DNA from 3 places in the Kitasatospora fiedleri genome. Region 1 is predicted to be linked to each of the others. Evidence: riboswitches for the same ligand, from Rfam matches in the RefSeq annotation. Region 1 holds a riboswitch; each other region holds the start of a gene.
The links. Region 1 has a riboswitch for cobalamin ahead of QMQ26_RS02310 (CoA-acylating methylmalonate-semialdehyde dehydrogenase). Riboswitches for the same ligand answer to the same signal wherever they lie in the genome.

Region 1 (3,266 bases):
GGAGAACGACGGCGGGCCGGTGATCGTCCCGATGACGCTGCTGCGCCGGGACTACGCCGCCGAGATCCACCACGCCATCCGCGCCGCCGGCGTCCCGCTGCGCCACCTGCTGCTGCACGCCGACCCGGACACCGTCCGGGCCCGCATCGACGCCGGTGCCGAGTTCCCCGGGGACGAGGAGCGCAGCGAGAAGGTCCGCGTCTTCCGGCGCGGCGAGCTGCCCCGCTACACCGAGGCGTACCGGGGGTGGCTGGCCGCCGCCGCCGACGTCATCGACACCGCCCGCCGCACGCCCCGTCAGGTCGCCGACCGGGCCCTGGAGGTCCTCGGGGCGCTGCCGGGCCGTGCGCCACGGCCTCGGGAGGAGTCGGCATGATCGACGGTTGGACCACGCTCTCGTCGACCGTTCAGTACCGGGGAGCGCGGCTGGTGGTGCGCCGTGACGCGGTCCGGCGGGCCGATCGGAGCACGGGGACCTACGAGTTCACGGAGTCCGTCGACGGGGTGCGGGTCGTGGCGCTCGACGGGCGGGGGCGGATCGCGCTGGTGGCGGAGGACGTCTACGCGTGCGGGCAGCGGTTGCTGATGTGTCCCGGGGGAGGGTGCGAGCCGGGGGAGGAGCCTGCGGCGGCGGCGCGGCGGGAGTTGGCGGAGGAGGCCGGGGTCCGGGCCGACCGGGTCGAGCCGTTGACGGCGATGTGGCGGATGCCCGCCGGTGCGCGCACCCGGGAACACCTGTACCTCGCCACCGGTCTGACCGTCGGCGAGCACCGCCGGGAGGCGAGCGAGGCCGACATGGAGGTGTGCTGGGTGCCCCTGCCGGAGGCGGTGGCCATGTGCGCGGACGGCCGGATCACCGAGGCGGGCACGCTCGCCGCCGTCCTGCTGACGTCGCGGCGCACGGCCGTCCCCGGCTCGTCCGCCGGTGGCGCGGCTCGGGGGTGACGGCGGCGCGCGGGCGAGGGGTGCGGATGCCCTGGACTTACTAGGACGTCCAACTATATGGTGGGCGACAGGTCCGCGGTGTCAGGGAAGCCGGTGCGAGTCCGGCACGGTCCCGCCACTGTGACCGGGGAGTCCGTCCTCGCAGACGAGGGCCACTGGCAGCCAGCCGGGAAGGCCGGGGGACGGGCGTCGATCCGGGAGTCAGGATACCGGCCGCGGTGATCCGTGTTTTCCACGAGGATGGAGACGACACGCCATGACCCCGGGCTGCCCCCGTACCGCCGGTGCGCCATCCGGTCACGTGCCGAAGCCCGCCGGGGCCGAGAACCCCTGACGACGTGTCAGGCCGCCGCGCCCGCGCGGTGGCCGCACCGCCGCGCACCCACCCCCGCCGGCGGCCTCCACTCCTCCTCTCCGCACCACCCAGGACGGGAGAAGGAACCGATGGTACGAGAACTCACCCACCACGTGTCCGGCAAGCCGGTCGTCGGCACCTCCGGCCGCTTCGGCGACGTGTACGACCCGAACACGGGCCGCGTGCAGGCCCGGGTACCGCTGGCGAGCCGGGCGGAGGTCGCCGACGCGGTCGGCGACGCGGCCCGGGCGCAGCCCGCGTGGGCGGCCTGGAACCCGCAGCGGCGGGCCCGGGTCATGCTGCGCTTCCTGCAACTCGTCGAGCAGGAGCGGGACTCCCTCGCCCGGCTGCTCTCCGCCGAGCACGGCAAGACCGTCGCCGACGCCCACGGGGACCTCCAGCGCGGCCTGGAGGTGGTGGAGTTCGCCGCCGGCGTCCCGCACCTGCTGAAGGGCGAGTTCACCGACAACGCGGGTACCGGCATCGACGTCTACTCGATGCGCCAGCCGCTCGGCGTGGTCGCGGGCATCACCCCGTTCAACTTCCCCGCGATGATCCCGCTGTGGAAGGCCGCGCCCGCCCTGGCCTGCGGGAACGCCTTCGTCCTCAAGCCGTCCGAGCGCGACCCCTCGGTGCCGCTGCGTCTCGCGGAGCTGTTCCTGGAGGCAGGTCTGCCGCCGGGCGTGTTCAACGTGGTCAACGGTGGCAAGGAGGCCGTCGACGCGCTGCTGGAGGACCCGCGGGTACAGGCGGTCGGCTTCGTCGGCTCCACTCCGATCGCCCAGTACGTCTACGCCACCGCCGCCGCCCACGGCAAGCGGGCCCAGTGCTTCGGCGGGGCGAAGAACCACCTGGTGGTGATGCCGGACGCCGACCTCGACCAGGCCGCGGACGCGCTGATCGGCGCCGGGTACGGCTCGGCCGGGGAGCGCTGCATGGCGATCTCGGTCGCCGTTCCGGTGGGGAGGAGACCGCGGACGCCCTGGTGGCCAAGCTGGTCGAGCGGATCGCCGCGCTCAAGGTCGGCCGGTCGGACGATCCGGAGGCGGACTTCGGCCCGCTGGTCGGCCGCGACGCGGTGCGGCGGGTGCGCGAGTACGTGGACAGCGGTGTCGCCGAGGGCGCCGAACTCGTGGTCGACGGGAGGGACTTCCGGCTGGAGGGGCACGAGGACGGGTTCTTCCTCGGTGCCTGCCTCTTCGACCGCGTCACGCCCGGGATGCGGATCCACCGGGAGGAGATCTTCGGCCCCGTGCTGTGCGTGGTCCGCGCCGCGGACTACGAGGAGGCGCTGCGCCTGCCGAGCGAGCACGAGTTCGGCAACGGTGTGGCGATCTTCACCCGGGACGGCGACACCGCCCGCGACTTCACCCGTCGGGTGAACACCGGCATGGTCGGGGTCAACGTCCCCATCCCGGTGCCGCTCGCCTACCACACCTTCGGCGGCTGGAAGCGCTCCGCGTTCGGCGACCTCAACCAGCACGGCCCGGACGCGATCCGCTTCTACACCCGCACCCGGACCGTCACCTCGCGCTGGCCCTCCGGGTCAAGGAGGGCGCGAGCTTCACCATTCCGACGATGGGATGAGCGCGGTGTACGACCTCACCGATGAGCAGCGGGCGATCGCCGAGGCGGTCCGCGCCTTCGCGGACGAGCACCTCGCCCCGCACGCCGTCGCCTGGGACCGGGACAAGCACTTCCCGGTGGACGTCTTGCGCAAGGCCGCCGACCTCGGCCTCGGCGGCGTGTACGTGCGCGAGGACGTCGGCGGCTCCGGCCTCTCGCGCCTGGACGGCGTGCTGGCCTTCGAGGCGCTGGCCACCGGCTGCCCGTCGATCGCCGCCTACCTGTCCATCCACAACATGGTGGCCTGGATGGTCGACCGGCACGGCGACGAGGAGCAGCGCGCCCGCTGGCTGCCCCGGCTCTGCACGGCCGAGCACCTGGCCGCCTACTGCCTGACCGA
Region 2 (3,266 bases), 6.0 Mb from region 1:
GACGGGGGTTCCGAGCAGCCGGACCCGCCGGTCGGTCGGAGCGGGGCGCGGGCCGGTCACGGCTGTCCTTTCGGGAGCGGGAGGGGGCGCGGGCGGCGCGCCGGTCCGCGACCGGCCCGCCGCCCGGCCGTCGGTGGTCAGCCCTGGGTGGCGGCGTAGCGGGCGCTGACGTCCTGCCAGTTGACGACGTCCCAGAGGCGGGTGACGTAGTCGGGGCGGACGTTCTTGTACTGGAGGTAGTAGGCGTGCTCCCAGGCGTCGAAGGCGAGCAGCGGGGTGGTGCCCTGGCCGACGTTGCCGTGGTGGTCGTAGACCTGCTCGATGATGAGGCGCCGGCCGAGCGGTTCCCAGGAGAGGATGCCCCAGCCGGAGCCCTGGACGCCGACGGTGGCGGTGGTGAGCTGCTTCCGGAACGCCTCGAAGGAGCCGAAGTGCTCGGTGAGGGCGTCGGCGAGCGGGCCCTCGGGGCGGTCGCCGCCCTCGGGGGAGAGGTTCTGCCAGAACAGCGAGTGCAGGACGTGGCCGGAGAGGTTGAAGGCCAGCGTCTTCTGGAGGCCGACCAGGCCGCCGAGCTGGTCCTTGTCGCGGGCCTCGGCGAGCTGTTCCAGCGTCGAGTTGGCGCCGTTGACGTACGCCTGGTGGTGCTTGGAGTGGTGCAGTTCCAGGATCTCGGCGGACATCGCGCGCTCGAGGGCGGAGTAGTCGTACGGGAGGTCAGGCAGCGTGTAGGCACCCACGGCGGGGAAGTCCCTTCGACAGTACGGATGGTGTCGTGGCAACACTATTGCGTATTACTTGCAACAAGGAAGATCATGCATCAGCATGTCGTGTGCGGGGCCGGTCCGTCCGTCGTGCGGGGCACCTGTCCTTCCGCCGACGATCGTCTTCCCAACCGGCGCCCGCCGGGACGCAGCGCCGGCCCCGTACCTGCACCCGCACCCGCACCCGCACCCGCACCCGCACCCGAGCCTGCCGTGCCGGTCCGGCCGCCCGTCGGCGACACCTTATTGCAATCAATATGCAATTGCGCATGGTTGTCGACAGTGCCGCGCGCCCCCTACGCTCGTGCCGCCGTGGTGTTCGGGAATCCGGTGCACCGTGCTCGTCACGGGAGTCCGGAGCGGCCCTCGCCACTGTCATGGGGAAGCGTCCTCCCCGGGCCCGCTCGCGGGCAGCCACCGGGTCACCGGGAAGGCGGGAGGAGGGCGTGCTCCGCCGTGCCCGGAAGCGGGCGGGTGGGAGAACCTGAGCCAGGAGACCGGCCACGGCACCACGTTCCCCGGCCGCTGGCCGGGAGCGCCCCCATCGAGGAGCTGGAGAGGCCGCCCATGACCGTCACCACCGACACCGCGAGAACGCCGCTGCCGCCGCGCTGGCAGCGCCAGGACACCGTGCGCACCGCCGGACTGCTGGGCGTCGTCCTCGCGATGCACGTCGTCGCGTTCGGCACCCTGCTCCTGCTGGTCGCCCCGAACCACTACGCCGTGGGCACCCAGGTGTTCGGCGTCGGCCTCGGCGTCACCGCCTACACCCTGGGCATGCGGCACGCCTTCGACGCCGACCACATCGCGGCGATCGACAACACCACCCGCAAGCTGATGGCCGACGGCCAGCGCCCGGTGTCCGTCGGCTTCTGGTTCGCCCTCGGGCACTCCAGCATCGTGATGGGGATGGCCGCGCTGCTGGCGGCGGGCGTCAGGTTCGCCGGGACCCTGGTGGACGAGGACTCCTCGGTGCACGGCGTGCTCGGCGTGATCGGCACCAGCGTCTCGGGCGTCTTCCTGTACGTCATCGCGGCCATCAACCTGGTGGCGCTGGCCGGGATCCACAAGGTCTACAAGGAGATGCGGGCCGGCCGCTACGACGAGGCGCAGCTGGAGAAGCACCTCGACGAGCGCGGCTTCATGAACCGCATCCTGGGCCGGGTCACCAAGTCGATCCGCCGCCCGTGGCAGATGTACCCGCTGGGCGTGCTGTTCGGCCTGGGCTTCGACACCGCCACCGAGGTGGCGCTGATGGTGATGGCCGGCTCCGGCGCGGCCTCCGGCCTGCCCTGGTACGCGATCCTGTGCCTGCCGCTGCTGTTCGCCTGCGGCATGAGCCTGTTCGACACCCTGGACGGGACGTTCATGAACTTCGCCTACCACTGGGCGTTCTCCAACCCGGTGCGCAAGGTGTACTACAACCTCACCATCACCGGCCTGTCGATCGCGGTGGCGTTCTTCATCGGCACCATCGAGCTGGTGAGCGTGCTGCACGAGAAGCTCGACCTCACCGACCCGGTGAGCGGCTGGATCGCGGACATCAGCCTGGACAACGTCGGCTACGTCATCGTCGGCCTGTTCGTCGTGGTCTGGGCGTGCGCGCTGGCCTACTGGCGGTTCAGCGACGTCGAGCAGCGCTGGGCCGCGCGGGCCGCCGCCAAGGTCTGACCCGGCGTCAACCGGTGGCCGGGCAGGTGGGGCACCGGCCGCTGAGCACCAGCGTCTCGACCCGGAAGCCGGTGTGCGCCGCCGCCGCCGACAGGCCGTCGTCCAGCAGCGCCACCGGGAACTCGGCGACCGCGCCGCAACCGGTGCACAGCGCGTGGTGGTGCGGCTCGCCCGCCATCCCGAAGGCGAGCTCGCCCCCCAGCCCGCGCAGCGAGTGCAGCAGGCCGAGCCCCACCAGCCGCTCCACCGTCCGGTAGACGGTGGACAGGTCGATGCGGCGCCCGCCCGCCGCGACCCGGGCGTGGATCTCGGTGGCCGTCAGGTGGCCGCCGTGCGAGCGGACGGCCTCCAGCACCCGCACCCGGGGCTCGGTGCACCGGCTGCCGCCCTCGCGCAGCAGCCGGCGGCAGACCTCCTGCCCGCCGGGCTGCGCCGGGTGCGCGGCGCCGGGCGGTGCGGCAGCGCTGCTCTGGTCCATGGAGCCCCCTTCGATGTCCGGTGGGCCGAGTATGGCAAAGGCTGACAATCCCCGGCGACAGCCGCATACCGGCCGGTCGGGTCACCCAACGGCCAGCCGCTCGGGGAGCGTTGCGGCGGCCCGCTCCAGCTCGTCCGCACCCAGGCCGCCGCCCTGCGCGGTGTCGGCGTTGCCGCCGCCCCGGCCGCCCAGCACCTCCCGGAGCAGGTCGGCCGCGTGCAGTCCGGCGTCGCGGCCGGTCCGGTTGACCGCGACCACCAGGTGGCCGCCCTTGGGTCCGCTGCCGGTGACGGCCGCCACCCCGGGGCGGTCGGCGGGCAGCCGGTCGCGCACCGCCCGGGCCAACTGCCGCGTCT
Region 3 (3,266 bases), 6.8 Mb from region 1:
ACGGTCCATTGTCACGACGCACCTTCCTCCCCCGCGCCGGGCGCACGGAGGCTCTGCGCCGATCGTCACGCCCCGCCCCGCCGCCGCCCGGCCGCGGCCCGCCGGAGTGCGTCCGATGGCCCAGCGCGCGTCCGTGCGCGCACGACGCCCCGCCGGGGTCCGCGCGCCGGGGCTGCCGGTCGGAGCGCCCGCCGGGGCGCCCGCCGACCCGGGCCGGTGAACGCGCCGGGCAGCAGGCACAATCGCCGGTATGCGTACTCTTCTCGTCATCGGCATCGGCGCGGGCGACCCCGACCACCTCACCCTGGAGGCGGTCAAGGCGATCGGCCGCACCGACGTGTTCCTGCTGCTCGACAAGCCGGAGGAGCGGCAGGACCTGATGCGGCTGCGGCGGGACATGATCGCCGAGCACGGCCGGGCCGGGCACCGGGTGGTCGAGCTGGTGGACCCGGCGCGGGACCGGTCGGCGGCCGGGTACGCGGAGGCGGTCGAGGAGTGGCGGGAGCGGCGGGCCGACCTGGTGGAGCGGGCCGTGGCCGAGGAGCTCCCGGACGGCGGGACGGGCGCGCTGCTGGTGTGGGGCGACCCGTCGCTGTACGACAGCGTGACCGCCGTGCTGGACCGGGTCCTGGCGCGCGGGCGGACCGGGTTCGGGTACACGGTGGTGCCCGGCGTCAGCAGCGTCTCGGTGCTGGCGGCCCGCCACCGCACCACGCTGACCCGCACCGCGCGGCCGGTGCGGATCACCACCGGGCGGCGGCTGGCCGCCGAGGGCTTCGGGCCGGGCGCCGAGGACGCGGTGGTGATGCTGGACGGGCAGGCCGCGTTCACCGCCATCGACCCGGCGGGCGTGCACATCCACTACGGGGCGTACCTGGGCACCGAGGACGAGATCCTGGTCTCCGGCCCGCTGGCCGAACAGGCCGACCGGATCGCCGGGTTGCGGGCCGAGGCCCGGGCCCGCAAGGGCTGGATCATGGACAGCTACCTGCTGCGCCGTACCGACGGCTGAACGCCGTCCGGCCGCCGCCCGTCTGCCCGCGCCCTGCCAGCAGCCCGCCCGCCGCCGTCCGTCTGCCCGCGCCCGCCGCCGTCCGCCGCCGTCCGTCCGTCCGTCCGCGCGTCCCACGGACCGGACAGCTGCCGGACTTCGCACCGGAGAACGCCCGGTCCGTTCTACACTGGCCGCGCAACTGGTTCGCCCTGTCCGCCAGGCAGGGCGTCGCAAGAGGGAACCCGGTGGGAATCCGGGACTGCCCCGCAGCGGTGAGTGGGAACGACCGCCGTCATACGCACTGGGTCCGGACGGACCTGGGAAGCGACGGCCAGTAGGTGCCCGGGAGCGTCGAGCCTCCCCGGGCGGGCCCGCGAGTCCGAAGACCTGCCCGTTGCCCGGGTGCGACCGTTCGCGCCCGGTGACCGGTGACCTCGAGGGCGGGTCGGTACGGACACCAGGCGGGCAGGCGCGGTCGAGCGCGGCACCGCCCGGTCTCGGCACCCTCCGCGCCTCCTGCGCACCGGACCCAGGATCAAGGCTCGCGAGGAGAGTCCCCTTGACTGCGAAGTCCGTAGCCGCGGCAACCGTTCACGGATACCCCCGCCAGGGCGGGAACCGGGAACTGAAGAAGGCGATCGAGGGCTACTGGCGGGGCACCGTCACCGCCGACGCGCTGCACTCCACCGCCGCCGAACTGCGCTGCGCCAACTGGCGGCAGCTGGCCGGCGCCGGCATCACCGAAGTCCCCACCGGGGACTTCTCGTTGTACGACCACGTGCTGGACACCACGGTCGCCGTCGGCGCGGTCCCGCCCCGGCACCGGGCCGCGTACGAGGCCGACCCGCTGGACGGCTACTTCGCGATGGCGCGCGGCACCCAGCAGGTGGCGCCGCTGGAGATGACCAAGTGGTTCGACACCAACTACCACTACCTGGTGCCGGAGTTGGGCCCGGACACCGCGTTCGCCGCGCACTCCGCCAAGCAGGTCGGCGAACTGCGCGAGGCACTCGGCCAGGGCTACCGGGCCCGCCCGGTACTGCTCGGCCCGGTCACCTACCTGCTGCTCGCCAAGCCCGCGCCCGGCGTGGCCGCCGACTTCGAACCGCTCACCCTGCTGGACCGGCTGCTGCCGGTGTACGCGGAGCTGCTGGCCGACCTGCGGGCGGCCGGCGCCGGGTGGGTGCAGCTCGACGAGCCCGCGCTGGTGCAGGACCGCACCCCGGCCGAGCTGAACGCCGCCGCCCGCGCCTACCGTGAGCTGGGCGCGCTCACCGACCGCCCCAGGCTGCTGGTCGCCTCCTACTTCGACCGGCTCGGCGAGGCGCTGATCACCCTGGCCAAGGCCCCCGTCGACGGCCTGGCGCTGGACTTCACCGGCCCGGCGGCGGGCAACCTGAGCGACCTGGCGGCCGTCGGCGGCCTGCCCGGCAAGCGGCTGGTCGCGGGCGTGGTCGACGGCCGCAACGTGTGGATCAACGACCTGGAGACGTCCCTCGCCACCCTGGCGACCCTGCTCGGCCTGGCCGACACGGTGGACGTCGCCCCCTCCTGCTCGCTGCTGCACGTCCCGCTGGACACCGCCGCCGAACGCGACCTCGACCCGCAGATCGGCCGCTGGCTGGCCTTCGCCCGGCAGAAGGCCGCCGAGACCGCCCTGCTGGCCCGCGCCCTGCGCGAGGGCACCGCCGCCGTCACCGCCCAACTGGCCGCCAACCGGGCCGACCTGGCCTCCCGCGCGGCCTCCCCGATCACCCGCGACCCGGCGGTCCGGGCCCGGGCCGCCGCCGTCACCGAGGCCGACACCCGCCGCGACGCCCCGTACGCCGTCCGCGCCGCGGCGCAGAAGGCCCGGCTCGGACTGCCGCTGCTGCCCACCACCACCATCGGCTCCTTCCCGCAGACCGCCGAACTGCGCTCCGCCCGAGCCGAGTTGAACGCCGGACGGATCGACGCGGCGGACTACCGCAAGCGGATGGAGGCCGAGGTCCGCGAGGTGGTCGGCTACCAGGAGCGGGCGGGCCTGGACGTGCTGGTGCACGGCGAGCCCGAGCGCAACGACATGGTGCAGTACTTCGCCGAGCAGCTCACCGGCTACCTGGCCACCCGGCACGGCTGGGTGCAGTCCTACGGCACCCGGTACGTGCGTCCGCCGGTGCTGGCGGGCGACATCTCCCGTCCGCACCCGATGACGGTCGACTGGTACCGCTTCGCGCAGGACCTCACCGACCGCCCGGTCAAGGGCATGCTGACCGGCCCGGTCACCATGCTG

Region 2: linked by a shared signal. The riboswitch ahead of QMQ26_RS29150 (Nickel transporter NicT) and the one ahead of QMQ26_RS02310 (CoA-acylating methylmalonate-semialdehyde dehydrogenase) in region 1 are both predicted to bind cobalamin.
Region 3: linked by a shared signal. The riboswitch ahead of metE (5-methyltetrahydropteroyltriglutamate--homocysteine S-methyltransferase) and the one ahead of QMQ26_RS02310 (CoA-acylating methylmalonate-semialdehyde dehydrogenase) in region 1 are both predicted to bind cobalamin.

What each region holds. Positions count from the first base shown of each region.
Region 1 is NZ_OX419519.1:424,944-428,209, reverse strand. It holds gene QMQ26_RS37865 (AAA family ATPase) at 1-376, shown strand, start outside; gene QMQ26_RS02315 (NUDIX domain-containing protein) at 373-945, shown strand; cobalamin riboswitch at 987-1,177, shown strand; partial or broken gene QMQ26_RS02310 (CoA-acylating methylmalonate-semialdehyde dehydrogenase) at 1,390-2,887, shown strand; partial or broken gene QMQ26_RS02305 (acyl-CoA dehydrogenase family protein) at 2,884-3,266, shown strand, end outside.
Region 2 is NZ_OX419519.1:6,464,293-6,467,558, forward strand. It holds gene def (peptide deformylase) at 1-18, opposite strand, end outside; gene QMQ26_RS29145 (superoxide dismutase) at 138-737, opposite strand; cobalamin riboswitch at 1,058-1,281, shown strand; gene QMQ26_RS29150 (Nickel transporter NicT) at 1,329-2,432, shown strand; gene QMQ26_RS29155 (Fur family transcriptional regulator) at 2,440-2,910, opposite strand; gene alaS (alanine--tRNA ligase) at 2,992-3,266, opposite strand, start outside.
Region 3 is NZ_OX419519.1:7,229,536-7,232,801, reverse strand. It holds gene cobF (precorrin-6A synthase (deacetylating)) at 251-1,012, shown strand; cobalamin riboswitch at 1,178-1,403, shown strand; gene metE (5-methyltetrahydropteroyltriglutamate--homocysteine S-methyltransferase) at 1,554-3,266, shown strand, end outside.